Regions from separate parts of the Streptomyces sp. NPDC005266 genome, predicted to be linked through region 1. Evidence: riboswitches for the same ligand, from Rfam matches in the RefSeq annotation. Region 1 holds a riboswitch; the other holds the start of a gene.
The links. Region 1 has a riboswitch for S-adenosylmethionine ahead of thrC (threonine synthase). Riboswitches for the same ligand answer to the same signal wherever they lie in the genome.
Positions count from the first base shown of each region.

Region 2: linked by a shared signal. The riboswitch ahead of ABZU99_RS12775 (aminotransferase class V-fold PLP-dependent enzyme) and the one ahead of thrC (threonine synthase) in region 1 are both predicted to bind S-adenosylmethionine.

Region 1 is NZ_JBEXHC010000007.1:310,348-324,876, forward strand. Features, by position in the region: gene ABZU99_RS17010 (hypothetical protein) at 1-91, shown strand, start outside; gene ABZU99_RS17015 (hypothetical protein) at 444-1,022, shown strand; gene ABZU99_RS17020 (DUF397 domain-containing protein) at 1,034-1,258, opposite strand; gene ABZU99_RS17025 (helix-turn-helix transcriptional regulator) at 1,255-2,091, opposite strand; gene ABZU99_RS17030 (hypothetical protein) at 2,257-2,619, shown strand; gene ABZU99_RS17035 (DUF222 domain-containing protein) at 2,626-3,978, opposite strand; gene ABZU99_RS17040 (Cmx/CmrA family chloramphenicol efflux MFS transporter) at 4,175-5,530, shown strand; gene ABZU99_RS17045 (DUF4031 domain-containing protein) at 5,684-5,956, opposite strand; gene ABZU99_RS17050 (hypothetical protein) at 5,956-6,312, opposite strand; gene ABZU99_RS17055 (MurR/RpiR family transcriptional regulator) at 6,474-7,415, shown strand; gene murQ (N-acetylmuramic acid 6-phosphate etherase) at 7,611-8,546, shown strand; gene groL (chaperonin GroEL) at 8,713-10,338, opposite strand; gene ABZU99_RS17070 (cold-shock protein) at 10,653-10,859, opposite strand; gene ABZU99_RS17075 (MoaD/ThiS family protein) at 11,290-11,568, opposite strand; gene thrC (threonine synthase) at 11,565-12,896, opposite strand; SAM riboswitch class I at 12,914-13,054, opposite strand; gene ABZU99_RS17085 (glucosyl-3-phosphoglycerate synthase) at 13,206-14,153, shown strand.
Region 2 is NZ_JBEXHC010000005.1:329,198-343,726, forward strand. Features, by position in the region: gene ABZU99_RS12735 (glycosyltransferase family 4 protein) at 1-6, opposite strand, end outside; gene ABZU99_RS12740 (hypothetical protein) at 963-2,240, opposite strand; gene ABZU99_RS12745 (NlpC/P60 family protein) at 2,272-3,336, opposite strand; gene ABZU99_RS12750 (NlpC/P60 family protein) at 3,545-4,570, opposite strand; gene ABZU99_RS12755 (NYN domain-containing protein) at 5,002-6,363, opposite strand; gene ABZU99_RS12760 (hypothetical protein) at 6,381-6,626, opposite strand; gene ABZU99_RS12765 (rhomboid family intramembrane serine protease) at 6,756-7,466, shown strand; gene ABZU99_RS12770 (Lrp/AsnC ligand binding domain-containing protein) at 7,463-7,744, shown strand; gene ABZU99_RS12775 (aminotransferase class V-fold PLP-dependent enzyme) at 7,949-9,310, opposite strand; SAM riboswitch class IV at 9,482-9,599, opposite strand; gene trpD (anthranilate phosphoribosyltransferase) at 9,682-10,755, opposite strand; gene ABZU99_RS12785 (cytochrome bc complex cytochrome b subunit) at 10,948-12,585, opposite strand; gene ABZU99_RS12790 (Rieske 2Fe-2S domain-containing protein) at 12,582-13,640, opposite strand; gene ABZU99_RS12795 (c-type cytochrome) at 13,637-14,446, opposite strand; gene ABZU99_RS12800 (heme-copper oxidase subunit III) at 14,516-14,529, opposite strand, start outside.

The DNA.
Region 1 (14,529 bases):
CGCTGCCGTACGGCTGGGCCAACTCGGCTATCACGACCGGAGCACTCGTACCGAACCATGCCCTGGTCCTCGGGAGACGCGCAGGTGCTGAACTCGCTGTGGGCCGATGATCCAGGCCCGGTACCCACGGCTCAGGCTCAGGCTCAGAAGATCTCAGCGGGCCGTATCGTCTCCACGGCGTTCACCGCCAACCGGGCGGCATGTGACGTGAGCAGACTGCTGGCAGAAGCCGGATTCACGCCGTCCGCCGAGGCCACGCGCCTCGACACCCGTCACGACGACGACCACATCCTGTTGTCGGACCGGCTTCCTGTGGACCGTCCCATCCCACGTGGGCAGTTGGCCGCGCTCGCCCTGCACCTGGGCCGACCAGTACCCGAAGTGCACGGCGCCTCAACGAGCTGGGGTTCCACACCCCTGACCCACTCCCCGCCGCGGATCTGGTGACCAAGGAAGACGCCAAGCTCTTCGCCTCCGGGCACCGGTACCCGCAACGGTGGCCTGGCGAGGGCACTTCATTGACTGCGCTGGCCGTCGTGGAACTCGCGCGCCGAGCAGAAACCACGCCGCCTGATCTCGCGGCACGACTCACAGCACTCGGTTATGAGATCGCGCCGGACCCGGCACTACTGCAAGCGGTTCCCATCGATGCCTACGACTCTATAAGTCAAGGCGACCCCCAGATCACCACCGTGTATCCGGATCAGCTCCATGCCGTCTCCCAGCTTTTGAACATCGCGATGGACAAGGCCGCCCACTACCTGACCCGGATGGGCCTCGACGTCCAGCCGATCCCTGAGGCGTTCGCCGCGGATCTCTCCGCCGAGGAGTTGCTTGCGGAGACCCTCGATCCCGCATCGGCCACCACCGTCGAATCCGCGCGCCAGGACAGCCGCATCGGCCCGATCTCACTCCCCGCCCTGGCCTCCGTCGCGATGCGCCACAAGACCACCCTCCGCGAGGTGGCACTGCTCGCCACGCAACTCGGCATGAGGCACGAAGCGGACGGCTGGTTCGGGTAAGACCCCCAAGGTCACCCCGCGGGGAACTCTCCGCCCATGACTGCGGAGACGAACGACGACCAGCCCTCTGCCGAGAAGATGAGCGCCGGGCCGTGTGGGTCCTTGGAGTCACGGACCGGGACAGCGCGGTGCGCTTGGGCGAAGGTGCGGGAGAACTCGACGCACTGACCGCCGTTGGCATCGCTGTAGGAGGACCTGACCCATACGGCAGACGTGAGATCCAACTCGGCACTCATGCGCGGTACTCCTTCACCAGAGTCTTGATCAGGGTCAGTGATCGGTCCGGGGACAGCGCGTGTGCCCTGAGCAGATCATAGTCATCCAGGGCTGTGGTGACTGTCTTGGCGGAGTCGTGCATTCTGCCTCCTACCCGGCTCTCGGTGTACAGCACCGTCGGGGAGTCCGTGAAGCGCAGCACAGTGAAAGGCTTCGTGGAAGCGGCCGGAGCCCCCGCCGAGAACGGCAGGACCTGGAGCTTGATGTGAGGAGACGCGGCTGCGGACAGCAGGTATTCAAGTTGCCCGGCCATGACGTCGGCACCGCCTACGACGGTTCGCAGGCATGCTTCGTTCAGGATGACCCACAGGAACGGCGGAACATCCCGCTCGAACACCTCACGCCGTCGAAGCCGCGCCGCGACCTTACCCTCGATCACCTCGGCCTCTTCCCGTGAGAAGTACGCGCGGAAGATGGCCCGGGCGTACTCCTCCGTCTGAAGAATGCCGATCACCAGGTTCGCGGAGTAGTCCAGTACGCGAGAAGCCTTCCGCTCCAGGTTGAGATAGGGGACGAACCACGAAGGGTGGTCGCCCTCGTCGATCCTGCGGAGCATGCCTGCGAACAACTCACCCGTCCCGAAGGCGGTGTCGCAGCCCTTGGCGAACTTCTCACTCGGTCTGGGCAGGAGCTTCCCGGCCTCGACCCGGCTGACGTACGCCTCGGAGTAGCCGGCGGCCTGGCCGAGGTGCTTCTGCGTGAGCTTGCGGGCGAGACGCACCTGCTTGACGTCACGCCCGAAGCGCTGGAGCGGATTCAAGTGCGCGGAATTGATCGTCTCATCCAACGCCATGACCTCTCGCTATGTGATCTCAGCCCAGCGTCCTCGCAGGTCGCCGACTTGCAGACTGCGCCTCAAGGCGCCTCATTCTATGGGCAACCGCGTTGCCCTGGTGAGCAATTGACTACACACGGTGCCCGCCCGTCGGGTCTCCAGGAACCGAGTGGAGCTGATGACATGAACCGCCTACGCCTCCTGCCGTGGTCCAGCCCTGACGGCAAGCCGTGCTATCTGGCCGCTGCCGGCAGTGACAGCCCGTTGAGCCGGAAGGCAGACCAGATCGAGGCCCTGCAACTCGGTATGGGTGCCCAACTACTCGACCACGCTCGGACACTTCTCGACGAGGACAAGGCGAGCAGCGGCGAACTCCGCTTCCTGGCCCACCGGCTGATCGAGGCGTTGACGGACGCGTTGCGGATCGCCGAGAGCAGGGGCGGACGGCTGACGGATGGCTCCTCGCGTACGACGAGCCCGGCACCGATGGACGGCCCGACGACGGCCACCGACCGCAGCGACAACAGCCACCAACCACAGCACTGAAGTCAGTCAATCGCGGTAGTCATGGGGCCGGTTGATGTAGGTGTGACCGGTGGGTGCGGTCCAGGTGGCGATACCGGTGCTGGCATCGCGCTCCAGGGACCAGCCGGGGTGGTGGGTCTTCATCAGGTGGTGGCGTCTGCAGAGCGGGCCCAGGTTTTCCGGGGTTGTCTGGCCTCCTGCTGATGGCTTGTCGTGGTTGAACGGCTCGACGTGGTCCAGGTCGCAGCGGTGGGCGGGCATTCGGCAGGTCGGGAAGGTGCAGTAGGCGTCGCGGGCGATGACGTGGCGTTCGGCTTCGGCGGTGGGCTTGTACGTGGTGGGGTCGGTCTTGATGAGCATCCCGGTCTTGGGCTCGATGATCAGGCGGCGCCACGTCGTGCCTTCGGCGAAGGCGATGTCTCGGGCCTGGCCGGCGGTGATGGGTCCGTAGCCCTTGAGCTGGGCCGGATCGTCGCTGTCCCCGATCAGGACATCCAGCGGGACGGTGACCTGAACGACCGCCGCCGAACGCCCGGTCGGAGCTGGGGTGCCGCCTCCGGCCTGGTGGACCACCAGGTCGAACAGGGCGTCCACCCGCTTCTGCTCCAGCGTCCGGCCGTCATCGGCCAGGGTGGCGGCGTGGGCGTCGACGGCCTGGGTCATGGCGGCGGCCTGTTCGGCGGGAAGGATCGCGCCCCACATCGCCATGCCGTCGTCCTGCGGGTAGTGGACCATCTGGCGTGCGCGCTTGCGGGCCTGGTGGCGTTGCTCAGCGCCGTGTGGGTCGGCTCGTACGATCTCCCGTGCCAGGGCTCGGCGGGTCTGACCGGTGGCCATGCCCGGCATCTTCTCCACCAGCGCCGCTTCGACCTGGCCTGCCACCTCGGGGTCAAGGACGGCGCAGGCTTCGGTGACGGCCACGGCCTGCATGTAGCAGATCACGCCCCGCTCCAGCAGCCCCAGCGTGGTCGGGTAATGGCGGTCCAGCTCGCGGGCCACCTCCAGGCGCTTGGCTGCCGTGGTGCCCGAGAGTTTCAGGGCACAGGCCACCTCTTCGCACGCGAAGTTCCACCCGCCCTCCGCGTCGCGGCCCCATACGCCCGCAGGTAAGGCATCCTGCGCGTCCGCCTCCAGAGCCGCCAGGATGTGGGCCTGTTGGGCCTGAATCCAGGCGGTGTGCCGCTCAAGGGCCTTGAGTGCGTCGATGCGGCCGGTGTGGGACAGCTTCTCCGCGTCCAGCACCGGCAGCACCGACGCGGTCTCCGGGCCCGGCGGTGTGATGGCCAGATAGGCGGCCCATTCGTCCGGCGTTCCCGGGCCGTTCAGAGAGCGGTCCAGTGGCCGCTTCAGTTCGTCGGCGTTGGTGGTATCCCCCGTCATTGCGATCACCCCCAGTGATGCGCTCAACTCCCGCCTCCCCTCGGCAGGCTCACACCCACTTTCTCCCCTCACTCAGTGTGATCACTCCAGGTCACACACCACACCACCTCATCGAGTGAATGTTCGGAAATCCGGAACTCCGGTCCCGGTCCCACCCGGAGGAATGACGTCACACCCGGGCGGCGTTGTGCCTGGCATGCCTTCCCCTGCCGAGCGCGCCCGCCCCCGCATGCCCGTCGCCGTCTATGTCCTCGGTCTGTCCGTCTTCGCGCTGGGCACGTCCGAGTTCATGCTGTCCGGGCTGCTGCAGCCCATCGCCCGGGACATGGGGGTGTCGATTCCGGAGGCCGGGCTGCTCGTCTCGGCGTTCGCGATCGGGATGGTGGTCGGGGCTCCGGTGCTGGCCGCGGCGACATTGCGGTTGCCGCGGCGGACGACGTTGATCGCCTTGCTGGGAGTGTTCGGGCTCGGGCAGATCGCGGGGGCGCTGGCGCCGGCGTATGGGGTGTTGTTCGCGTCTCGGGTGGTGAGTGCGCTCGCTTGTGCGGGGTTCTGGGCGGTGGGGGCGGCCGTGGCGGTGTCGCTGGTGCCGATGGGCGCGCGGGCTCGGGCGATGGCGGTGATGGTCGGCGGGTTGAGCATCGCGAACATCGCGGGGGTGCCCGCGGGGGCATTTCTCGGGCAGCACGCGGGGTGGCGGGCCGCCTTCTGGGCGGTGGCCGGGCTGTCGGCGCTCGGGCTGGTCGGGGTGGTCGCGCTCGTACCGCGTACGGGGGTGCCGACGGGTGAGGACCGGCCGCGGCTGCGGGCCGAGCTGGGGATCTACCGCGACCGGCAGGTGTGGCTGGCGCTGGCCGGTACGGCGCTCAGCGGGGGCGCGGTGTTCTGTCTGTTCTCGTATCTGGCGCCGCTGCTGACGGACGTGGCGGGGCTGGCGGAGAGTTGGGTGCCGACCGTGCTGGCGCTGTTCGGGGTCGGCGCGCTGCTCGGTACGGTGATCGGTGGACGGATCGCGGACGCCCACCTCTTCGGCACGATGATCGGGGGCATCACCGCCTCGACCGTCGTGCTGAGCCTGCTGGCGCTGACCGCGCACAGTCCGGTGGCGGCCGTGACCCTGGCACTGCTGCTCGGCTTCACCGCCTTCTTCACCGCGCCCGCGCTCAACGCCCGGATGTTCAACGTCGCGAACGCCGCCCCGACGCTGGCCGGCGCCACCACGACCTCCGCGTTCAACATCGGCAATACGGTGGGCCCCTGGCTCGGCGGGCTCGTCATCGACGCGGGCTGGGGCTATCCAGCGGTGGCCTGGACGGGCGCGGCGCTCGCGGCGACGGCCGTGGGGACGACGGTGGTCGCCTCCCGACTGCATCGGGCGGATGCGACCTCCCGTGTGATCACCGGGTCGGCGGCCGGTGCCAGTGCCAGTGCCGATCCCAGTGCCGGTACCGGCGCCGGTGCCGATGCCGGTGCCGATGCCGGTGTCGGTACCGGCGCCGATGCCGGTGTCGGTGCCGTGTCGGACGTGGAGTCACCGCGCGCCGCGCGTTGAGCGACCCCGGCCCCTTGCGCCGACGCCCCCGGGCCCCCACACCCGGCGCCCCACGTCCTGACGCCCCCATGTCCTGACGCGCCCATGTCCTGACGCCCGGCCACAACCGGCGCCCCACGTCCTTACGCCCGCGCCCCCACCCGGCTCGATCCCTTACGCCGACGCCGCCCGGCCCTTCGCGCGCCGCAGGCCTGCCGCCGTGAGCCGCCGCACCAGTTCCTTGCTGCCGACCTCGACCGCGCCCTCCCCCACCGCCGCCTCATACAGCTCGCTCGGCACGTCGTAGTGGTCCCGGTCGAAGCCGCGGAGGGGCGCGCCGATGCGGGCCGCGAAGGCGTGGAGTTCGTCGTACGAGACGTCGCTTACCAGGTGCGACCACATCCGTCCGTGGCCCGGCCAGGACGGGGGGTCGATGAGGACCGCCATCAGAGGGTGGTCCCGAGCGACCCCACCCGTGCCACCGCGACCGCGGTCTTGCCGCACACCCAGTGCGGGTCCGGGCCCAACTCGGGTTCCACGTCGAGGGCGTGGAGGTCGCCGCCCCGGGTGCAGACGGGGCACAGCGGCCAGCGTCCGTAGCGCTCCAGCAGGGCGTCCTGGACGTCCTGGGCGACCAGGCCCGCGACGTATTCGGCGCCCTCGGGCCATTGCTCGACCCACCACCGCCGGTGCGCGATCGCGTCCTCGACCAGCGAGACGATGTCGGCCTGGGCGACTTCTCCCGCGGCGAGGTCGGCCAGAACGAGGGCGCGGGCCGCGTGCAGGGCGTGTTCGAGCTTCATGGGTCCCATTGTCACCTTTGCATCCTTACTGCGCCTTCCCACGCACGTCCCACTCATACGCCGCCTTCCCGCACACGCGACCTTCCCGCACACGCCACCTTCCCGCACACGCGGCCGCGCGGAAGGTTGACCGACACCATGGCTGGAAATAGCTTTCAAAGATGAGCAGCAAACTGAAGGAAACTTTCATGCCCGCACAGTCTCCGCCCGCGGCCACCCCGCCCGCACCGGCCGCGCTCGCGGCCAAGGTCCGCACGTTGGCTCCCTCCATGACCCGCTCCATGCAGCGCGTCGCCGAAGCAGTGGCGGGCGATCCGGCCGGCTGTGCGGCGCTCACCGTCACCGGGCTCGCCGAGCGGACGGGTACCAGTGAAGCCACGGTCGTCCGCACCTCCCGGCTACTCGGCTACCCCGGCTACCGCGATTTGCGGCTCGCGCTCGCCGCGCTGGCCGCGCAGCAGGCGGCGGGCCGGGCCCCGGCCGTCACGGCGGACATCGCGGTGGACGATCCGATCCCCGATGTCGTCGCCAAGCTCGCGCACGAGGAGCAGCAGTGTCTGGCCGACACCGCCGCCGGGCTCGACACCGGCCAGGTCGAGGCGGCCGTCGCGGCGCTGGCCGCCGCCCGCCGGATCGATGTGTACGGGGTGGGCGCGTCGAACCTCGTCGGCCAGGACCTCGTCCAGAAGCTGCTGCGCATCGGGCTGATAGCCCATGCCCACGCCGATCCACACCTCGCGGTCACCAATGCCGTGCAGCTGCACTCCGGGGACGTCGCCATCGCGATCACCCACTCCGGCCGTACTACGGACGTCATCGAGCCATTGCGCGTCGCCTTCGAGCGTGGTGCGACCACCGTCGCGATCACCGGGCGGCCGGACGGCGAGGTCACCCAGTACGCCGACTTCGTCCTCACGACCTCGACCGCGCGCGAGAGCGAGCTGCGCCCGGCGGCCATGTCCAGCCGCACCAGTCAACTTCTCGTCGTGGACTGCCTCTTCATAGGTGTGGCGCAGCGTACGTACGAGGCCGCCGCGCCCGCGCTGTCGGCCTCGTACGAAGCCCTCGCCCACCGGCATGACCACCGCCACGGCCCTCGCTGACCGACCCAGCCCTCGCCGACCCGCCCCAGCCCTCGCCGACCGGGCCGGACCCCGCCGACCGCCCCAACCCTCGCCAACCGGCCCAACCCTCGCCGACCGGCCCGGCCCTCGCCGACCGAGCTGGCCCTCGCCGACCGGGCCGGACCCCGCCACGACCCCCGCCCCGACCCCCGTACTGGAAAGAGCCCGCTTCGCATGACTCCCGCCGCTGACCAGGAACAGCTGCGCGCCCAGCTGAACACGCTCACCACCGAGGCATTCCGCCCCGAGCTCGCCGAGATCGACCGGCTCGAGACCGTCGAGATCGCCCGCATCATGAACGCGGAGGACGCCGCCGTCCCCGCCGCCGTCGCCACCCAGCTCCCCGGGATCGCAGCCGCCATCGACGGCATCGCCGAGCGCATGTCCCGCGGCGGCCGGCTGATCTACGCGGGCGCGGGCACCGCCGGACGGCTCGGGGTGCTCGACGCGAGCGAGTGCCCGCCGACCTTCAACACCCGGCCGGACCAGGTGGTCGGGGTGATCGCGGGCGGGCCGGGCGCCGTGGTGACTTCGGCCGAGGGGGCGGAGGACAGCGCGGAGCTGGCCGCCGCCGATCTCGACCGGATCGGGGTCGGCGTGAAGGACACGGTCGTGGGCGTCTCCGCCTCCGGCCGTACCCCGTACGCCGTGGGGGCGGTCGAGCACGCACGGCGCCATGGCGCGCTCACCGTCGGGCTGTCGTGCAACGCCGGCTCGGCGCTCGCCGCGGCGGCCGACCACGGCATCGAGGTCGTCGTCGGCCCGGAGCTGCTCACCGGCTCGACCCGGCTGAAGGCGGGGACGGCGCAGAAGCTGGTCCTCAATATGCTCTCGACCATCACCATGATCCGGCTGGGCAAGACGTTCGGGAATCTGATGGTCGACGTACGCGCCTCGAACGAGAAGCTGCGCGCGCGCTCGCACCGGATCGTCTCCCTGGCGACCGGCGCCTCGGACCAGCGGATCGAGAGCGCGCTCGAGGCCACGGACGGCGAGGCGAAGAACGCCATCCTCACCATTCTCGGCGGGGTGGACGCACCGACGGCCGAGAAGCTGCTCGGCGAGGCGAACGGGCATCTGCGCACCGCCCTCGAGGCCGCAGGCGGCTGACTCGAGGCCGCGGCGGGCTGACTCGTGGCCGCGGTCGGCTGACGGAAGCCGGCACATAACACGGAAGACGCACACAACGCCGTCGGGGCGGCACCCCTGAGAGGGTGCCGCCCCGACGTCCTGGACGGTTCGACCGACCGGCGAGAGATCCCGGGGGATCTGCCGATCAGAAGTCCATGTCACCGCCCGGCATGCCGCCCGGAGCGCCCGCCGCGGCGGCCTTCTCCGGCTTGTCGGCGATGACGGCCTCGGTGGTCAGGAACAGCGCGGCGATCGACGCGGCGTTCTGCAGCGCGGAGCGCGTGACCTTGGCCGGGTCGATGATGCCCTCGGCGATCAGGTCGACGTACTCGCCGGTCGCGGCGTTGAGGCCGTGGCCCGGGGTCAGGTTGCGCACCTTCTCCACCACGACGCCGCCCTCGAGGCCGGCGTTGACCGCGATCTGCTTCAGCGGGGCCTCGAGCGCCAGGCGCACGGCCTGGGCACCGGTGGCCTCGTCGCCGTCGAGCTCGAGCTTCTCGAACACGGAGACGGTCTGCAGCAGGGCGACGCCACCACCGGCGACGATGCCCTCTTCGACGGCGGCCTTGGCGTTGCGCACCGCGTCCTCGATGCGGTGCTTGCGCTCCTTGAGCTCGACCTCGGTCGCGGCACCGGCCTTGATGACCGCCACGCCACCGGCCAGCTTCGCGAGGCGCTCCTGGAGCTTCTCACGGTCGTAGTCCGAGTCCGAGGACTCGATCTCGGCGCGGATCTGGTTGACCCGCCCCTGCACCTGCTCCGGGTCGCCGGCGCCGTCCACGATGGTGGTCTCGTCCTTGGTGACGGTGACCTTGCGGGCGCGGCCGAGCAGGTCGAGCGTCGCGTTCTCCAGCTTGAGGCCGACCTCCTCGGAGATGACGGTGCCACCGGTGAGGATGGCGATGTCGCCGAGCATGGCCTTACGGCGGTCACCGAAGCCCGGGGCCTTGACGGCGACGGACTTGAAGGTGCCACGGATCTTGTTGACGACCAGGGTGGCCAGGGCCTCGCCCTCGACGTCCTCGGCGATGATCAGCAGCGGCTTGCCCGACTGCATGACCTTCTCCAGCAGCGGGAGGAGGTCCTTCACGCTGGAGATCTTCGAGTTGACGATCAGGATGTACGGGTCGTCGAGCGACGCCTCCATACGCTCCATGTCCGTCGCGAAGTACGGGGAGATGTAGCCCTTGTCGAAGCGCATGCCCTCGGTGAGCTCAAGCTCGAGACCGAAGGTCTGCGACTCCTCGACGGTGATGACACCTTCCTTGCCGACCTTGTCCATCGCCTCGGCGATGAGCTCGCCGATCTGGGTGTCGGCGGCGGAGATGGAGGCGGTGGAGGCGATCTGCTCCTTGGTCTCCACGTCCTTGGCCTGCTCGAGCAGCTGGGCGGAGACGGCCTCGACGGCCTTCTCGATGCCGCGCTTGAGAGCCATCGGGTTGGCGCCCGCGGCTACGTTGCGCAGGCCTTCCTTGACCAGCGCCTGGGCGAGGACGGTCGCGGTCGTCGTGCCGTCACCGGCGACGTCGTCCGTCTTCTTCGCGACCTCCTTGACCAGCTCGGCGCCGATCTTCTCGTACGGGTCCTCGAGCTCGATCTCCTTGGCGATGGACACACCATCGTTGGTGATCGTGGGGGCGCCCCACTTCTTCTCGAGGACGACGTTACGGCCCTTGGGGCCGAGGGTGACCTTGACGGCGTCGGCGAGCTGGTTCATCCCGCGCTCGAGGCCGCGCCGCGCCTCCTCGTCGAACGCGATGATCTTGGCCATGTGAAGTGGTCCTCCCAAGACGGGGTGGATTGCTCCGGACCGCGCTGGCGCCCGCGACGGACGGCCTGCCGACCAACGGTTCCTTGCCCCGTATGGCCGGACGGGCCTCACCGACCCGGTCCTTCTGTCACTCTCAACGTCAGAGTGCTAACGCCAATGATTAGCACTCGACCCATGAGAGTGCAAGCGCCCGAAGGGGTCAAGGGGGCACAGAAGGAGAGGAACGGCAGGGTGGCGCGCATACGCCGAAGGGCCCGCACCCCCAAGGGGGGCGGGCCCTTCGACACTTCAGTCAGCTGCCTCGCGTCGGCGCGTCAGCCTACGGCCACGCGGACCATGTCCGCCTGCGGGCCCTTCTGGCCCTGCGAGATCTCGAACTCGACCCGCTGGCCTTCCTCGAGGGTGCGGTAACCGTCCATCTGGATCGCGCTGTAGTGGACGAACACGTCCGCACCACCGTCGACCGCGATGAAGCCGTACCCCTTCTCCGCGTTGAACCACTTGACGGTGCCCTGAGCCATTCCTAACTCCCCTATTACTGGCCCTTGCGCAGGACCGCACTCCGCGGACCCGGGTCAGACCTCACCCCCCGGTCATGGAGGGTGTGCGCCGGAACGCGTCGACCGCCGCTGAATGTATCCGTCCCAACGCCCTCTGCAACAGGTCAATCGGACGAGAATTCTGGGCATGGCCGATCGGTAAAAGGTGGAGAATCCCCGCGAAGTTCGGGCAAGCCGGGCCGGGCATAGGGCGCCAACCCGACAAATCGTGCTCACGCTTTGCACACAAGTTGACGAGTTCTCATATGTGGTGCCAGCGGCGGGGTCATTGGAGAAGCGGGGCAACTGTATCGCGATTCCACAGACGGAATCGCCCCGTCCGCTTCTCCCTGGACGGGGCGATTCCAAAGGTGAGGGGGTGATCGGGCGATCACCAGGGGGTGATCCGAGGTCAGCAGCCGCCCGCGACCGCCGGGATGATCGAGACCCCGGCGCCGTCCGGCGTGGCGGTGTGCAGGCCGTCGGCGAACCGGACGTCGTCGTCGTTGACGTAGACGTTGACGAAGCGGCGCAGCTTGCCGGTGTCGTCCAGGACGCGGGCCGAGATGCCCTGGTGGTTCTTCTCCAGGTCCGCCAGGACCTCGGCGAGGGTCGCGCCCTCGGCGCTGACCTCGGCCCGGCCGCCGGTGTAGGTGCGCAGGATGGTCGGGATGCGAACGTTGACGCTCATATGAGGCCAGCCTCTCGGAACGAGTCAAGGGTGGGGCGGATGATGGCGGAGGGTCCGGTGGTGGGGGCCACCGCGTCGAGGGTCTTGAGGCCGTCACCGGTGTTGAGCACGACGGTGGTGAGGGTCGGGTCGAGAAGCCCGTCCTCGATCAGCTTCTTCGTCACGCCGACGGTCACCCCGCCGGCGGTCTCCGCGAAGATCCCCTCGGTGCGGGCCAGCAGCTTGATCGCGTCGACAACCTGCTCGTCGTTGACGTCCTCCACGGCGCCGCCGGTGCGACGGGCGATGTCGAGGACGTACGGGCCGTCCGCCGGGTTGCCGATGGCCAGCGACTTGGCGATGGTGTTCGGCTTCTGCGGCCGTACGACATCGTGACCCGCCTTGAAGGCGGCGGAGACCGGGGAGCAGCCCTCGGCCTGGGCGCCGAAGATCTTGTACGGCTTGTCCTCGACCAGCCCGAGCGCGATGAGCTCCTTCAGCCCCTTGTCGATCTTGGTGAGCTGGGAGCCCGAGGCGATCGGGATGACGATCTGGTCCGGCAGCCGCCAGCCGAGCTGCTCGCAGATCTCGTACGCCAGGGTCTTGGACCCCTCGCCGTAGTACGGGCGCAGATTGACGTTGACAAAGCCCCAGCCCTCGCCGACCGGGTCGCCGATCAGCTCGCTGCAGAAGCGGTTGACGTCGTCGTACGTGCCCTCGATGCCGACCAGGTCCCCGCCGTAGACGGCGGCCATCACGACCTTGCCGGCCTCCAGGTCGTGTGGGATGAAGACGCAGGAGCGGAAGCCCGCGCGGGCGGCGGCCGCGCCGACCGCGCCGGCGAGGTTGCCGGTGGAGGAGCAGGAGAGGGTGGTGAAGCCGAAGGCGCGAGCGGCCTGGACGGCGATGGCCACGACCCGGTCCTTGAAGGAGTGGGTGGGGTTGCCGGAATCGTCCTTGATGTGCAGCTCGCCGGTGACACCGAGTTCACGGGCGAGGTTGTCGGCCTTGACCAGCTTGGTGAAGCCGGGGTTCAGGCTGGGCGTGGCCGCGACGTCGGCCGGGACCGGCAGAAGGGGGGCGTAGCGCCAGATGTTGTCGGGACCGGCCTCGATCTGCCGACGCAGCCCCTCCGGGTCGCCGCTCGGCAGGTCGTACGCGACCTCGAGCGGCCCGAAACACGCCTCGCACGCGAAGATCGGGCCGAGGTCGAAACGCTCACCGCACTCCCGGCAGGACAGGGCGACGGCGGGGCCGAAAGAACCGGAGAAGTCGGAAGTGCCGGTAACGCTGGAATCACTGGAAGTGGCAGCAGAAGTGGTTGAGCTTTCGACAGATTGCACAGCCATGGAGGCGAGGCCCTTTCTCCTCATCTTCCTCGGGACGCATTTCGCCACGAGCCGGAATTGGCACCTTCCCGAGCTGGCAGCCCCGCTGCGAAAGCAGGACCAGCTGGAGGGTTGCCGGGGCTTCAACGGGCCGTTCCCTCTGCCCCTCTGGATGAGCGGTATGGCCGCGGGCCGAGCCCGGGCATTTATGCGCACGACGACCCCGACATACGACGGCCACGTGCGTTGTTCAAGACTGTAACCGAAGGCCCTGATGGTTGAGATAGCCGTCCGAACCGCGAGATGCATCACAGCAGGGAGAGAAAACAGGTGCTGGATGAGGTGGAGCGCTGGCTGGAGCACCGCTCCTGGTCCGCCGAGGACCGTCCGCTGGGCCGCCTGCTGGCCGCGAAGCGCGACACGGCGACGACCGTGAGCGTCGTGCTGCCCGCCCTGAACGAGGAGGAGACGGTCGGCGAGATCGCCGGGGCGATCCGCCGCGAGCTGATGAGCCAGGCGGTGCCACTCGTCGACGAGCTGGTGGTGGTGGACTCCGGTTCGACGGACCGTACGGCCGAGGTCGCCGCGGCGGCGGGCGCGAGAGTCGTGCACCGCGACTCGGTGCTGCCCCGGCTGCCCGCGCTGCCCGGCAAGGGCGAGGTGCTGTGGCGCTCGCTGCTGGCCACCAGCGGCGAGATCGTCTGTTTCATCGATGCCGACCTGCGGGAATTCGATCCCCGCTTCGTCTCGGGGATCATCGGCCCGCTGCTGACCGATCCCGGGGTGCAGCTGGTCAAGGGCATGTACGACCGGCCGCTCGGCGAAGCCGCGGGCCAGGGTGGACGGGTCACCGAGCTGGTCGCCCGGCCGCTGCTGAATCTGCACTGGCCGCAGCTGGCCGGCTTCGTCCAGCCGCTGGGCGGCGAGTACGCGGCGCGCCGTTCCCTGCTGGAGCGGCTGCCCTTCCCGGTCGGCTACGGAGTCGAGCTGGGACTGCTGGTCGACGCGCTGCACACGGTCGGGCTCGACGCCCTCGCCCAGGTGGACATCGGCGTACGCAAACACCGCCACCAGGACGGTCAGGCGCTGGGCCGGATGGCGGCGGCGATCTACCGCACCGCACAGCTGCGGCTGGCGCGCGGCCACTTGGTGCGGCCGCGGCTGACCCAGTTCGACCGGGGCGAGAACGGCTTCGAGCCGCGGACTACGGCCGTGGACACGGAGGAGCGGCCGCCGATGATCGAGATCCCGGAGTACGAGGCGCGGCGAGCGGCGTAGCGGGGCGGTCGCCCATATGCGCGCGGCACGGCGGGCGACGTAGCGGGGCGGCAGCGGTTTACGGCGGAGCGGCTGGCGGAGCGCGGCCGAGCGGCTGGCAGAGCGCGGCTGGCCGGCTGGCGGAGCGCGGCTGGTCGGGCGCGGCCGAGCGGCTGGCGGAGAGCGGCTGGCGGCGCGCGGCTGGCCGAGCGGCTGGCCGGCTGGCGAAGCGCGGCTGGCGAAGCGCGGCTGGCCGAGCGGCTGGCCGGCTGGCGAAGCGCGGCTGGCCGGCTGGCGAAGCGGCTGGCAGAGCGGCTGGCAGAGCGGCTGGCCGAGCAGCTGGCAGAGCGCGGCTGGCGAAGCGCGGCTGGCAGAGCGCGGCCGAGCGGCTGGCGGA
Region 2 (14,529 bases), on a different contig from region 1:
GTCCATCGGGGCCGACAGTACCGGCTGGGGGTGGCGCGCGGGTCAATCCCCCACCCCGCCCCTTCCCGAAACCGGGGCTCCGCCCCGCACCCCGGCGCGGGCCGGCCCCGCCCCACGCCCTTCGGTTCTAGTGGTCGTCGCAACACCCCAGGACCCCGGACGCCCTTCGGGCGTGTCCGGGGTCGCCGGACGGGCTGGACTTTGCCGCTCCGGCGTCTGAGGAGCGGGGGCTGGACGCGAAGCCCCGTGCGGGATCCAGGGCCGCAGCCCCGGACGGGGCCCAGGCGTACACCACCCAGCAGGGTCCAGGGGCGGGGCCCCAGCGGGCTCGGGGGCTGGCCCTCGGCTTTGGGAAGGGGCGGGGCGGGGCTCCGCTCGCCGCAGGCGCACACCACCCGCACCGGGCCACCGGGCCACCGGGCCACCGGGCCGCAATCAGAGCCGGGGGCGGCCCCTCAGCCGAGCTCTGCCCTCACGTACTCGCGCGTACAACCACCCAGCAGGGTCCAGGGGCGGGGCCCCAGCGGGCTCGGGGGCTGGCCCTCGGCTTTGGGAAGGGGCGGGGCGGGGCTCCGCTCGCCGCAGGCGCACACCACCCGCACCGGGCCACCGGGCCACCGGACCGCCGGACCGCCGGACCACTGGACCACCGGGCCACCGGGCCACCGGGCCACCGGGCCACCGGGCCACCGGGCCACCGGGCCACCGGGCCACCGGGCCACCGGGGCCACCGGGGCCGCCGGGCCACCGGGGCCACCGGGCCACCGGGGCCACCGGGCCACCGGGGCCACCGGGGCCACCGGGGCCACCGGGGCCACCGGGGCCACCGGGGCCACCGGGGCCACCGGGGCCGCCGGGGCCACCGGGGCCGCCGGGGCCACCGGGGCCACCGGGGCCGCCGGACCGCCGGGCCACCGGGCCACCGGGCCGCCGGGCCGCAATCAGAGCCGGGGGGCGGCCCCTCAGCCGAGCTCTGCCCTCACGTACTCGCGCCACAGCGCCGTGAACTCCTCGAGGCTCACCCCCAGCACCCCCCGCAGCGCCGACTCCACCGCCCCGGACCGCTGCGGCGCCTCCCCCACCGCCCGGTAGAACCGCACCAGCCGCTTTCCACCCCATTTGTCGGCGATCAGGCGGCAGGCGAGCCAGCCTTGTTCGTAGGCGCGGGAGAGGCGGTCGGGGCCGGTGCCGAAGCGGAAGTCGTCGTCGCGGGGAAGTGACCGGGGCGGGTGGCCGGCGGCGAGGGAGGCGGTGAGTTCGGGGGCGATCTGGCGTGGGGTGCGGCCGGGGGCGTGGTAGCCGGCCCAGTCGGCGAAGCCTTCGGAGAGCCAGAGCGGGGTGGAGGCGGTGGTGGCGGTGCGGGTGGCGACGTGGGCGGTCTCGTGGGTGATGACGACGCGGCGGCCGAAGTCGCCGAGGATCTGGTACGCCTCGGGGTTGACGATGACCCGGTCGGCGGGGGTGGCGGAGCCGCCGGCGCCGCCGACCTCGCCCGTGGTGACGGCGGCGATGCCCCGGTAGCCATTGGCGGAGGCGCCCAGGAGGGCGGCCATCCGGTTGAGCGAGGCGGGGACCTGGACCACGACCCGCCCGGCCCACTCATGGGGCCAGACGCGGTCGAGGGCGGGCACGGCGCGGTCCGCGGTGGCGGCGACCGCGCGCAGCAGGCGGCGGTCCTGGCCGACGCCGAGCACGAGGCTGTGGCGGCCGCGTACGACGTCGACCGCGCCCTGCTCCCAGAGCTGTTCGGTGGCGCGCTTGCCGTCGACCACGCCGTCGTCGGAGGCGACGTACCACCGCCCGCCGCGCTGGGCGAGGGTCAGGTACTGGGAGGAGATGACCGGGGCGGTGTCGTAGCCGGCGAGCCGGTAGCGGAGTTCGACCTGCGCGGCGATGCGGTGGCCGGTGCCCAGGGCGGGCTGGAAGCCGCCGATGCGCACGAGCCGGTAGGTCCATGAGCGAAGGGGGATGGCGGACATCTGGGTGAAGACCCGCCGCTGCTCGGCCCGGTAGCGGGCGGAGCCGTGGTCGACGGTGGCGAGGTAGGCGCCCGCGTCCCGGTCGCGGATCGCCGCGGCTCGCCGGTCGAGCATGCGTTGCACGGCCCGGCCGTCCCGGCTCTCGGGGTCGTCGGGGGCGGCGACGTGGCCGCATCCGGTCAGCGCGGCGAGGGACAGCGCGCATACCAGCGGCAGGCTCAGCGTCGCCCGCCATCCGCCTGACCTCCGCCGTCTCGTCACGCGTTAGATCGTACGAGCCCGTGCGCCGGGTTCAGACGCGCGTGATGGAAGAGATCGGCATCATGCCGACAGGGTCGTAGCGGACCCGCGCCCCGGGGTACGGCGCGTGGATCACTTGCCCGTTGCCCGCGTACATCGCGACATGGCTGGCGTCGGAGCGGTAGACGACCAGGTCTCCGGGGCGGGCCTGGGACAGCGGCACGGGCTGTCCGGCGTGCGCCTGCTCCTGGGAGGTGCGGGCAATGGCGACCCCCGCGCGGGCGTAGGCCCACTGGGTGAGCCCGGAGCAGTCGAAGGCGGTCGGCCCGGCCTGTCCCCAGGCGTATGGCAGTCCGACCGCCGCACGCGCCGCGCCGAACGCGGCGGCCGCCCACCCCGACGACGGGGGCAGGTCCGGCGCGCCGGGAACACCGCCGGGAACGCCATGCGGGCCGCGCCCGTCCCGGGAGGCGCGTGCGTAGGGGTCCCGCTCCCCCTGCGGCACCGCACCGACCAGCCGCCGCGCGGTGGCCAGCTTGCGCTGTACGGCGCGCTTGTGACGGGCCACGGCCTTGCGGCTGTGCTCCAGCTTGACCAGCTTGGCCGCGGCCTCCGCCCGCTCCTGGCGCAGGGTGCGCTGGGCGCTCTTGAGGACCCGCAGCCGGCCGGCCTGCCGACTGGTGATCCGCTCCAGCGTGGCGGCCTTGTCGAGGTAGTGGGCGGGGTCCTCGGAGAGCAGCAGGGCGATACCTGGGTCGAACCCGCCGGTGCGGTACTGCCCGCCCGCGAGGGCGCCGAGCGCCACCCGCATCCGGTTGACCCGCTCCTGGCCGCGGGCGACGCGGTCCTGGAGCCGTTCCACTTGGTGGCGCAGGTCATGGGCGCGCGTCCGGGCCGCGTTGTACCGCTCGGTGGCCCGCTCGGCCTGGGCGTAGAGCGTGTCGATGCGGCTGCCGGCGGACCGGGCGGCCGGGTGGCCGTCCGCGGGGTCATGCGGCTCGGCCCCGGCCTGCCCGGTGCACAGCGCGGCGGCGGAGGCCGCGGCGACCGCCGAGGCGGTGGTCCAGACGGTGGCCCGGCGGTTTCCGGGCTTCGAGGCGCGGCGAGCGGACGACATGGGGAAGCCGCACTCCCTTCCGCAGGCTGAGGGGACCTGCGCGGCAGACAGTAGCCGTGCGGCTGGGGCCGGATCCAAGGGCAAGGGCGGGCAGACAAACTGACACCCCGCCGGAGACGCAGGTCACCGACGGGGTGGGGGTCAGCGGAACGTGTGGGGGATTCGCCCGAAAGGGGCGGTTGGCACAGCTCTCGCGAGGAGACTGGGATCAGATCCGCACGCCGAACTGGAACGGCATGTTGTCCATCGCCTCGAAGCGCACACTGGCACCGGGCTTGGGGGCGTGCAACACCTGCCCGTTGCCCGCGTACAGGCCTATGTGGTGCATGTCGCCGTAGAAGAGCACCAGGTCGCCGGGCTTGAGCTCGCCCCGGCCGATGTGGGTGCCGGCGTTCGCCTGGTCCTGCGAGATACGCGGGAGCTGGACGCCGGCCTGCTGGTACGCCCAGCCGGTGAGGCCGGAGCAGTCGAAGGAGGACGGACCGGTCGCGCCCCAGACGTAGGGGGAGCCGATCTTGGTCTTGGCGGCGGCGAGCGCGGCGGCGGCCCGCCCCGACTCGGGCACCTCGTTGCCCAGGTCCACGCGCTGGCTGGAGCGGTTGGCGCGCTCCTGCTCCTTGGCCGCGAGGGCGGCGCGCTCCTTGGCGGTGAGGGTGTTCAGGAGCTCCCGGGCCTTGGCGAGCTTGCCCTGGATCTCGTCCTTCTTCTTGCCCAGCGCCTTACGGGTGTCCGCCAGGTCCTGCAGCTTGGTGGACGCCTCTTCGCGCTGCTGCTTGAGCGTGCGCTGCTTGTCGGCGATCTTGCGCAGCGACTGGGCCTGCTTGCCGCTCAGCTGGCTGAGGGTGGACGCCTTCTCGAGGTAGGTGTCCGGGTCGGAGGAGAGCAGCAGCTGGACGGAGGGGTCGATGCCGCCGGTGCGGTACTGGGCGGTGGCCATCGAGCCGAGGCCGTCGCGCAGCTTGTTCAGCTCCTCCTGGCCGCGCGCCACCTTGTCCTGGAGGTCGCCGACCTGCTTCTCCAGCTTCTCCTGCTTGTCCTTGGCGCCGTTGTACTTCTCGGTCGCCTGCTCCGCCTCTTCGTAGAGCTTGTCGACCTGCTCCTTGACGTCCTTCTTGTCCTGCTTGGGAGCGGCCTGAGCGGCCTGGGAGGTGAGGGCGACGGCAGCAGCCGCGGTCACGGTGAAGACGGTTACCCGAGTACGGCTCGGCTGCTTGGGTCGACGGTGGGACGCCACGGGGGCGAGCTCCTTCTTCCTCCAGCCGCCTACCGGGAGTTGGGGGGTTGAATCCCCGGCTCCGCGTGGGGGCGCGGACTCGGCGGTACCTCCGCTGCCATCCCCGATGGATGATCAACCGCGCGAAGGTTCGAGCCGACCTTAGTGACCCCGCCGTGATCCGTTCAAATCCCAACGGCAAAAAAGTGGCCCTTCGAGCGCATCTTTTACAAATATCACACGGGCAGTGACGGTCATTTGACGCTGCGCTGATAATCAGACTTCACTTAGGTGCGCGCAAGTCGCTTCAACAACAGGGCCGATGCCACGGGGCGCGCTCCGGCGCGCGCCACCCCGTCGGCCACCTCTCGATCGGTCGACACCACGACCACCGGCCGCCCCGGCGGCTCGGCCCGCACCAGCTGCCGGACGAGCTCGTCCGCGGTCACCCCTTAGGTGCGCGCAAGTCGCTTCAACAACAGGGCCGATGCCACGGGGCGCGCTCCGGCGCGCGCAACCCCGTCGGCCACCTCTCGATCGGTCGACACCACGACCACCGGCCGCCCCGGCGGCTCGGCCCGCACCAGCTGCCGGATGAGCTCGTCCGCGGTCACCCCCGGCTTGCTGAACAGCACCCGCACCCCGCGCGGCGGGGCCAGCAGCACCGGGGTGGCCAGATCCGCCCCGTCGAAGACACAGGTCATCTCGGCCCCCGTCTGGGCCGCGAGCACCGCGAGACCGCCCAGCAGCCGCAGCCGCTGCTTCTCCAACGGCATCGTCGGATAGCCGGTCTTGGTGACGTTGTAGCCGTCCACCACCAGATGCGCCTGCGGCAGTGCGAGCAACTGGTCCAGCAGCGCCGGATCCGTCTCCGACAGCGCCCTGGTCGCTATGTCCTTCGGCGTCATCTTCCCCGGCTCGACCGCGTCCACCGTGTCCGCCGGGTGCATCGACGCGGGCGGCAGCGCCAGTTCGCGCCGTAGCCCCTGGGCCGCGTCCAGCACCGTGTCCAACAGCAGCCGCAGCCGCATGTCCTCCACGCTGCGCCCCTCGCGCACCGCCCGCCGGCTCGCCTCCACCGCGGACTCCGCCTCCGCGAGCCGGGCCCGCAGCCGGCGCGCCTCGCCGTCCGCGGCCGCCTGCCGCGCGGCTGCCTCGGACCGTACGGAGTCCAACTCGGCCTCGGCCTTGCGCAGCGCCGCCGCGCCCCGCTTCACATCGCTCTGTGCGCTCCGCAGCTTGCGCTGGAGCACGTCGTTCTCCTTGCGCGCCGCGTCCAGCTCGGCGCGGGCGCGCTCGGCCTCACCGCGCGACGCCGCCTTGGCCTCGGCGAGCTCGTCGCGCAGCCGCTGCAGCTCACGCGCCGCCTCCTCGCCGGCCCGCTCGGCGGACGCCCGCTGGGCCTCCTCACCGGCGGCCTCGACCAGCTTGACCCAGCCCACCGGGCGCAGCACATACGCCACCGCGGCGACATCCACCGGATCGGCCGCGGCGGGCGGCGAACCGCCCTCGATCGCCTCGGCCAGCTCCGGCTGGGTCTCCCGCAGCCGCTCCGCGATCCGCTGCCGGAAGACGGGGTCGCTCTCCACCGCGGCGGCCATCGCGTTCCCCGCGAACTTCGCCCGGCGGGTCGGGGTGAATCGGGCGTACTGCCGCAGCTGAGGTGGCAGTTCGGTGACCGTCAGACCACCGAACGCGTCCGCGACGAGCGCCACGACACGCCGCCGCACCCCTTCCGGCAGGGGGCGGTCGAGCGCCTCGGAGACGCCCTCGGCGTCACCGGCCACTCCGGGGCCGCCCGTCCGGTCCACCACCTGTCATCGCTCCGTTCTCAGGCGCTCGCGCTCGTGTCCGGGCGGTCGACCAGCTCGATCTGGTCAACCGCATTGCACCAGCGGCAGCGCACTGACTCAATGGTCTCACTGAGCACCTCGCGCTCCTCGACTCTCGGTTCCCCGGCCAGGTCGAGGTGCACATACTCCACGGCCTTGGTCGAGCGGGTCACGTCGAATCGGGTGAGATTGCCGCACAGCGTGCAGCGCCAGCGGGTCTCGGCGGTCGGCAGGGGAACGGCCATCGTCTCGCGTCCTCGCTTCTGGACTCATCGGCGTCCTGTAACCCTACGGCCTGAGCCCTGACCTGTGCCGGGCCCGTCTCGCGGCGAGGCACTCTGGGCAGGTTGTGCCGGGTACGCGATGATCTGACCATGATCGAGACGTCCGCGGGGCCCGGCCGCCCCCTGATGACGTACACCCTCATCACCCTGTGCTGCCTGGTCTTCGTCCTGGGACCGGCCTCCGGGCTCAATCCCGGCTACGGCACGGGAAGCAAGCTGCTCGAGGCGCAGTCCGCGTACTTCGAGCGCTGGGGGGTGGTCCCGAGCGCCCTGTGGAGCGGCACCCCCGGCGAGCCGCTGACCCCGCTGACCGCGCTGTTCGTCCACGGCAACTGGCTGCATCTCCTCGGCAACATGCTGTTTCTCTACGTCTTCGGCGCTATGACGGAAGAGCGCATGGGCCGAGTCCAATTCGCTCTCTTCTACCTCGCCACCGGCTATCTCGCGCTGCTCGGCTACGCCGCCGCGCACGCCGACTCCACGCAGACCCTGGTCGGCGCCTCCGGGGCCATTTCCGGCGTACTCGGCGCCTTTCTGTGGCTGTTTCCGTGGGCCCGGGTGACCAGCCTCTTCCCGTTTTTGTTCTTTCTGCCGCTGCGCTTCCCCGCCTGGGTCGTCCTGATCTTCTGGGTCGCCCTCCAATGGATGTCCGCCCGCGAGGCCGACGACCGCCCCGGCGTCGCCTACCTCGCCCATCTCGTGGGCTTCACGCTCGGATTTCTCTACGCGTGGGCCCGGTTCGGGCGGACGGCTAGAGTGGGCGCCGCAGCCAGGTCCAGCGAGGGAGAAAGCCAGCCGTGATCACTTCGATCGTGCTCATCAAGACCAGCGTGGACCGGATTCCGGAGATCGCCGAGAAGATCGCCGCGATCGAGGGCGTGAGCGAGGTCTATTCGGTCACCGGAGCGCACGATCTGATCGCGATGGTGCGGGTCGCGCAGCACGACGATCTCGCGGACATCATCCCGGGCCAGATCAGCAAGGTGCCGGGGGTCGCCTCGACGGAGACGCACATCGCCTTCCGCACGTACTCTCAGCACGACCTCGAGGCCGCCTTCGCCATCGGCCTCGACAGCTAGGCCCATGCCGGTGACTTAGTAGGGCTTGCGAGGCGCTGACCTGAAGCGATGCCCCCGATCGGCATGCCTTGGAAGCCTGCAAAGTCACCGGCATTGCAGTGACGCGGAGAAGGATCAGCACTTGACTTCGCCGTAACCGCTCAGGCCCTTTCCGGGCCCTGGGGCACAGCCGGGCCCAGGAAGCGCACCCCTGGGCCCCGGGCTTCAGCCCCGCGCCGGGACGCAGCGGCCGTCCTCGGTGCGGTAGGTCCACCGGGCGCCGTCCCGGACCAGTTCCTTCACGGCGCGGACGAAGCGCTCCACATGCTCATCCGGGGTGCCCGCGCCGAAGCTGACCCGGATCGCGTTCAGCGAACGCTCCCCCGGCGCCGCCTCGGGCGCCCCGCACTCGCCCGGCTCCTCGGGTTCACTGCCCAGCAGGGTCCGTACCAGCGGATGCGCGCAGAAGAGGCCGTCGCGCACGCCGATGCCGTACTCCGCGGAGAGCGCCGCCGCGAAGTGCGAGCTGTTCCAGCCCTCCACCACGAACGAGAGCACTCCCACCCGGGGAGCGTCGTCGCCGAACAGGGACAGCACCCGCACCTCGGGCACCTCGGCCAGCCCCTGCCGCACCGTCTCGATGAGCTGGCGCTCGCGCGCGACCAGCCCCTCGAAGCCGGCCTCGGACAGCGCCTTGCACGCCGAGGCGATCGCGTACACCCCGATCACATTCGGCGAACCGGCCTCGTGCCGGGCGGCGGTGGTGTGCCACTCGACGTCCACCCCGCCATCCTCCCGCCGCGCGACCTTGCGGCTCGCGCCGCCGCCCGCCAGGTACGGCCGCGCCTCCCGCAGCCAGTCGGCCCGCCCGGCCAGCACGCCCGCCCCGAACGGCGCGTACAGCTTGTGTCCGGAGAACGCCACCCAGTCGACATCCGCCTCGGCGATGTCCACCGGATGATGGGGGGCGAGCTGGGCGGCGTCCAGCACGATCCGCGCGCCGTGCGCATGCGCCACCGCCGCCAGCTCTCGCACCGGCCACAGCTCACCTGTCACATTCGACGCACCCGTCACACACACCAGCGCCGCACCGCCGTCCCGGCCCGCCAGCGCCTTCTCCAGCGTCTCCACCGCCTGCCGCGGCGAGCGCGGTGCGCTCAGGTAGCGCACCCGCACGTCCTCCCGCTGCTCCCACGGCAGCAGCGAGGCATGGTGCTCGGTCTCGAACACGAAGACCTCGGTGCCCCGCGGCGCCACGGCGGCCAGCAGGTTGAGGGAGTCCGTGGTCGAGCGGGTGAAGACGACCTGATCGTCCTCGCGGCAGCCGAGGAAGGCGGCGACGTCCTTACGGCTGTTCTCGAACAGATCGGTCGACAGCTGGGAGAGATAGCCCGCCCCGCGGTGCACGCTTCCGTAGTACGGGGCGTACGCGGCGACGTCGTCCCACACGCGCCGCAGGGCGGGCGCACTGGCGGCGTAGTCGAGCGCGGCATACGTCACCTCGCCACCGGTGACCAGGGGGACGCGGACATCGCTGCCGAGGACGGGAAGCGGCTCGCAGGTGGCAACAGACGAAAAAGCGGACATGGCGAATTCTCCCGGGAATGCCGAAAAAGCCGAAAAGGCGTGCATGCGGACGCGCAGGCGGAATCTGCCGCCAGGGCGCGGAAGGAACGAAAGGGAACGGGCCGTCCGGCCCTAGCGCATTCGCTGCATCACGGAAGAACTCCCTCGACCACCAGGACCCCTAGTGCGAGGGGTCCGCGCTTGCCGCAGACCTCGCTGCCTGCGGCCTGGTCATCACCCGGGGCACCCCGCCACGGACGGAGGGTTGCCGGACAGCGGGCCGGGGCCGTAGTCGCTGTCGCTCGTGACCTGGCCGGCAGTATGCCATCGGCTGATCGACGCACGCAGCCCCTGTCCGCATCCCGGACAGGGGCTGCTGCACGACCTTCGGATCACGCGTTGCTCGCCAGCACCCACCGCTCCAGGGCGCTGCCCGCCGCCCCCGAGTCGATCGACTCGGCCGCCCGCGCCACACCCGCCGCGATCCGCTCCGCCAGCGGCTTGTCGCCCGGCTCCGGCTCCAGCGCCACGAGCGCCGCCGCCGAGTTCAGGAGCACCGCGTCCCGTACCGGGCCCGTCTCGCCCGCCAGCAGCCGCCGCGCCACGTCCGCGTTGTACGACGCGTCCGCGCCGCGCAGCGCCTCCACGGGGGCCAGCTCGAACCCGATGTCCCGCGGGTCGAACGTCTCCTGGCGTACGACGCCGTCGCGGACCACCCACACCTGCGAGGTCGACGTCACCGTCAGCTCGTCCAGACCGTCATCGCCGCGGAACACCAGCGCCGAGGAGCCGCGCTCCGCCAGCACACTGGCCATGATCGGCGCCATTCGCGCGTCCGCGACGCCCGTGGCCTGGCATCGCACCCGCGCCGGGTTGGTCAGCGGGCCCAGGAAGTTGAACGGGGTGGCGATGCCCAGCTCGCGACGGGCGGGGGCGACATGCCGCAGCGACGGGTGGAACTTCACCGCGAAGCACATGGTGATCCCCGCCTCCTCGGCGATCTCGGCCACCCGCCGCGGGCTGAGCTCCAGATTGACCCCGAGCTTCTCCAGCACGTCGGAGGCACCGCTGGCCGAGGACGAGGCCCGGTTGCCGTGCTTGACGACCCGCGCCCCGGTGCCGGCGACGACCAGCGCGGACATGGTGGAGATATTGACGGTCCTGGCGCGGTCGCCGCCGGTGCCGACGATGTCGACGGTCGCCCCGGGCACCTCGATCACCTTGGCATGCTCGTACATGGCCCGGACGAGCCCGGACATCTCGGCCACGGTCTCGCCCTTGGCCCGCAGCGCGACGGCGAAACCGGCGATCTGCGCGTCGGTGGCCTCACCCCGCATGATCCGGTCCATGGCCCAGGCGGTGTCATCGGCGCTGAGGTCCCGGCCCCGCAGCAGTGAGTCGAGGACATCCGGCCAGGTGCGGGCCGTCGCGGTGCTGTCGCCTCCGGCGGGGGTCACAACGTCCATGGTCCGCTCCTGGATCCGTGGGGTGGGCAGGGGAAGGGGCCCGCCATACGGGCGTGGCGCCCGTGGCAAGCCTATCGGCGCGAGAACGCCACCCGCCGCACGCCCGTATGGCGGACAACGACCAGGGCCTCGGTCCGGACCCTGAGGTCCGGACCGAGGCCCTGGCGGTGGCGTCAGCTGACGTGCGAGAGATCAGTGGTGGCCGTGGCCGCTGGTGATCTCGTCGTACTCCGCACGCGTCGGCTTCGGAATGACGGCATCCTCGCCGTAGTAGCTCTTGGAGAGCTTCGAGCGGAGCTTCTGCGACGGCTTTATCTTGCGGGCGACCCCGTTCTCGTCCACGGCCGGACCGACCTCGTACGGCTCCGGCTGCTCATGCTGGGTGAGCAGATGCCGCTGCTCCTGCGAGATCGGCTCGTGCACCTCGATGAACTCACCGTGCGGCAGCCGCTTGATGATGCCGGTCTCGCGACCGTGCAGCACCTTGTCGCGGTCGCGCCGCTGGAGGCCCAGGCAGATCCGCTTGGTGGCGATGAAGGCCAGGACCGGGCCGGCGAAGAAGGCGATCCGCACGAACCACGTGATCGAGTTGATCGAGAGGTGGAAGTGGGTGGCCCACAGGTCGTTACCGCCACCGATCAGCATCACGAAGTACGCGGTCAGCCAGGCGACGCCGAAGGCGGTGCGGGTCGGGGCGTTGCGCGGACGGTCCAGGATGTGGTGCTCGCGCTTGTCCCCGGTGATCCAGGACTCGATGAACGGGTAGACGCCGATGGCCAGCAGGACCAGCGGGAAGAGCACGATCGGGATGAACACGCCCAGGACGAGCGTGTGACCCCAGGCGTTGATCTCCCAGCCGGGCATCACCCGGACCAGACCCTCGGCGAAGCCCATGTACCAGTCGGGTTGGGCGCCGGTGGACACCTGGTCGGGCCGGTAGGGGCCGATGGTCCAGATCGGGTTGATGGTGGCGATCGCCGAGATGGCCGCGATCACACCGAAGACCAGGAAGAAGAAGCCGCCCGCCTTGGCCATGTAGACCGGCAGCAGGGGCATGCCGACCACGTTCTTCTCGGTCTTTCCGGCGCCCGGGAACTGCGTGTGCTTGTGGTAGAAGACCAGGATCAGGTGCGCCACCAGCAGGCCGAGCATGATGCCCGGCAGCAGCAGGACGTGGACCGGGTAGAGCCTCGGGATGAGGTCCATACCGGGGAACTCGCCGCCGAACACGAACATCGAGATGTAGGTGCCCACGACCGGGATCGACAGGAACACGCCCTCGATGAACCGCAGACCGGTGCCGGAGAGCAGGTCGTCGGGGAGCGAGTAGCCGGTGAAGCCGGTCAGCATGCCGAGGAAGAACAGCAGGAAGCCGAAGAGCCAGTTGATCTCACGCGGCTTGCGGAACGCACCGGTGAAGAACACCCGCATCATGTGGACGAACATGCCGGCGAGGAACACCAGCGCCGCCCAGTGGTGGATCTGCCGGATCAGCAGACCGCCGCGGACCTCGAAGCTGATGTCGAGCGTCGAGGCGAACGCCTCGGACATCTTGACGCCCTGCATCGGCACGTACGGGCCGTGGTACGTGACCTCTTCCATGCTGGGGTGGAAGAACAGCGTCAGATACACACCCGTGAGGATGATGATGATGAAGCTGTAGAGGCAGACCTCGCCCAGCATGAAGGACCAGTGGTCCGGGAAGATCTTGCGCATATTGGCCTTGGCGAGGCTGTAGATGCCCAGCCGGCCGTCGGCCCAGTCGGCGACGCGCTCACCCGCGGGCGCTTTGCCGCGCCGCTCGGTGTGCCGCGTGGTGTCAGTACTCATCCGCGCTCCCAGAAAGCAGGACCGACGGGCTCCGGGAAGTCGCCCATGGCTTCGAGGTACCCCTGGTCATTGACCGAGATCCGCAACTGCGGCAGGGCGTGACCGGCCGGACCGAAGATCACTCGGCCACCGTCGGAGAGGTCGAACGTCGACTGATGGCAGGGGCACAGGACGTGGTGCGTCTGCTGCTCGTACAGGTTGATCGGGCAGCCGACGTGGGTGCAGATCTTCGAGAACGCGACGATGCCGTCGTGCGACCAGTCCAGCTCGCGCTTGTCCTTGATGTTCTCCGGCTGCAGCCGGACCAGCATCAGGGCCGCCTTGGCGATCTCCGTCTGGAAGTCGTGCTGCTCCTCGCTCATGCCCTCGGGCATGGCGAAGGTCAGCGAGCCGACGACGATGTCCTCGGGGCGCAGCGGCTGCATGGTGTTCTGGTTCATCAGCCGCTTGCCCTTGGCCCACTTGGTGTGCCGGAGCTTGGTGCCCGGCAGCGGACCGAGGTCGCGCAGCAGCACCACGCCGGAGAGCGGCACCAGCGCCAGCGCGCCGAAGAGGGTGTTGCGCGCGAGCTTGCGCCGGCCGAAGCCGGACTCCTCGGCGCCCGTCCGGAAGTCGTCGAGGACCTTGGCCTTGACCTCGGGGGGGGCCTCGATGGGGTGGCGCTCGTCGGCGACCTCCACATCGGACATCAGGGTGCGGGCCCAGTGGACCGCGCCCGCGCCGATGGCGAACAGGGCGATGCCGAGGGTCAGTCCCAGCGCGAAGTTGAGCGCGCTGACGTGGCCGATCGGGAAGACATAGATGTACTTGTCCACCGGGAGGGCCACATACGAGGCGATGAAGGCGATCGTGGCCACCATCGAGACCGTGAACAGCAGGGCGACCGTGCGCTCGGAGCGCCTCGCGGCCCGCTCGTCGATGTCCTGCTTGCGGTGCTCGTGCGGGGGCAGCCCCGGGTCGGCGAACGGGTCCTCGGAGACCGCTACCGCGCCCTCCCCGGCCGCCCGCTCCTGCGGCAGCTTGTCTTCTGCGTCTGGCATCTCGTGGCTACTCATGACTTCTTGGCCTTTGCGGTCCGGGCGGCGACCCAGATGGTGAGGACGATCAGCGCGCCCATCCCGAAGACCCAGCCGAAGAGGCCCTCGCTGACGGGGCCGAGCCCGCCGAGCTCAAGGCCGCCGGGGGTCTTGGTCTTGTCGCTGTTGACCGTGTCGAGGTACGCGATGATGTCCTTCTTGTTCTTCTCCGGCAGCGTGGTGTCGGGGAAGGAGGGCATGTTCTGCGGGCCGGTCTGCATGGCCTCGTAGAGGTGCTTGGGCTCGACGCCATCGAGGGCCGGCGCGTACTTGCCGTTCGTCAGGGCGCCGCCCTTGCCGGCGAAGTTGTGGCACTGCGCGCAGTTCGTACGGAAGAGCTCCCCGCCCTTCGCGATGTCCGCGCCGTCAGGGCTGTACTGGCCCTTGGTGGGGGTCACCGGACCCGGGCCGAGCGAGGCGATGTACGCGGCCAGCTGCTCGATCTCGGCGTCCGAGTAGATCTTCTTCTTCTTCGGCACCTGGGCGCCCGGCTGCTGGGCGGGCATACGGCCGGTGCCGACCTGGAAGTCGACGGCGGCGGAGCCCACTCCGACCAGGCTAGGGCCGTCGGTGGTCCCCTGACCGCCCGTGCCATGGCAGGTGGCGCAGCCGACGGCATAGAGCTTCTTGCCCTCCTCGATGGCGAGGGACTGGGCGGAGCTGTCATCGGCCTTCGCCTCGCTCGGCGAGAACGCGGCGTACAGCCCCCCAGTGACCGCCAGCGCGAAGAGTAGGACGACGAGCGCAGCCAGCGGATGGCGCCGTCGTGCGGAGAGCTTTTTCACGGATTACCCCGGTGTCAGGATCTTCTGCGTCGATGCTTTAAGGACGTGGTTCCGGTCGCGGAGACCGGCTTACTTGATCATGT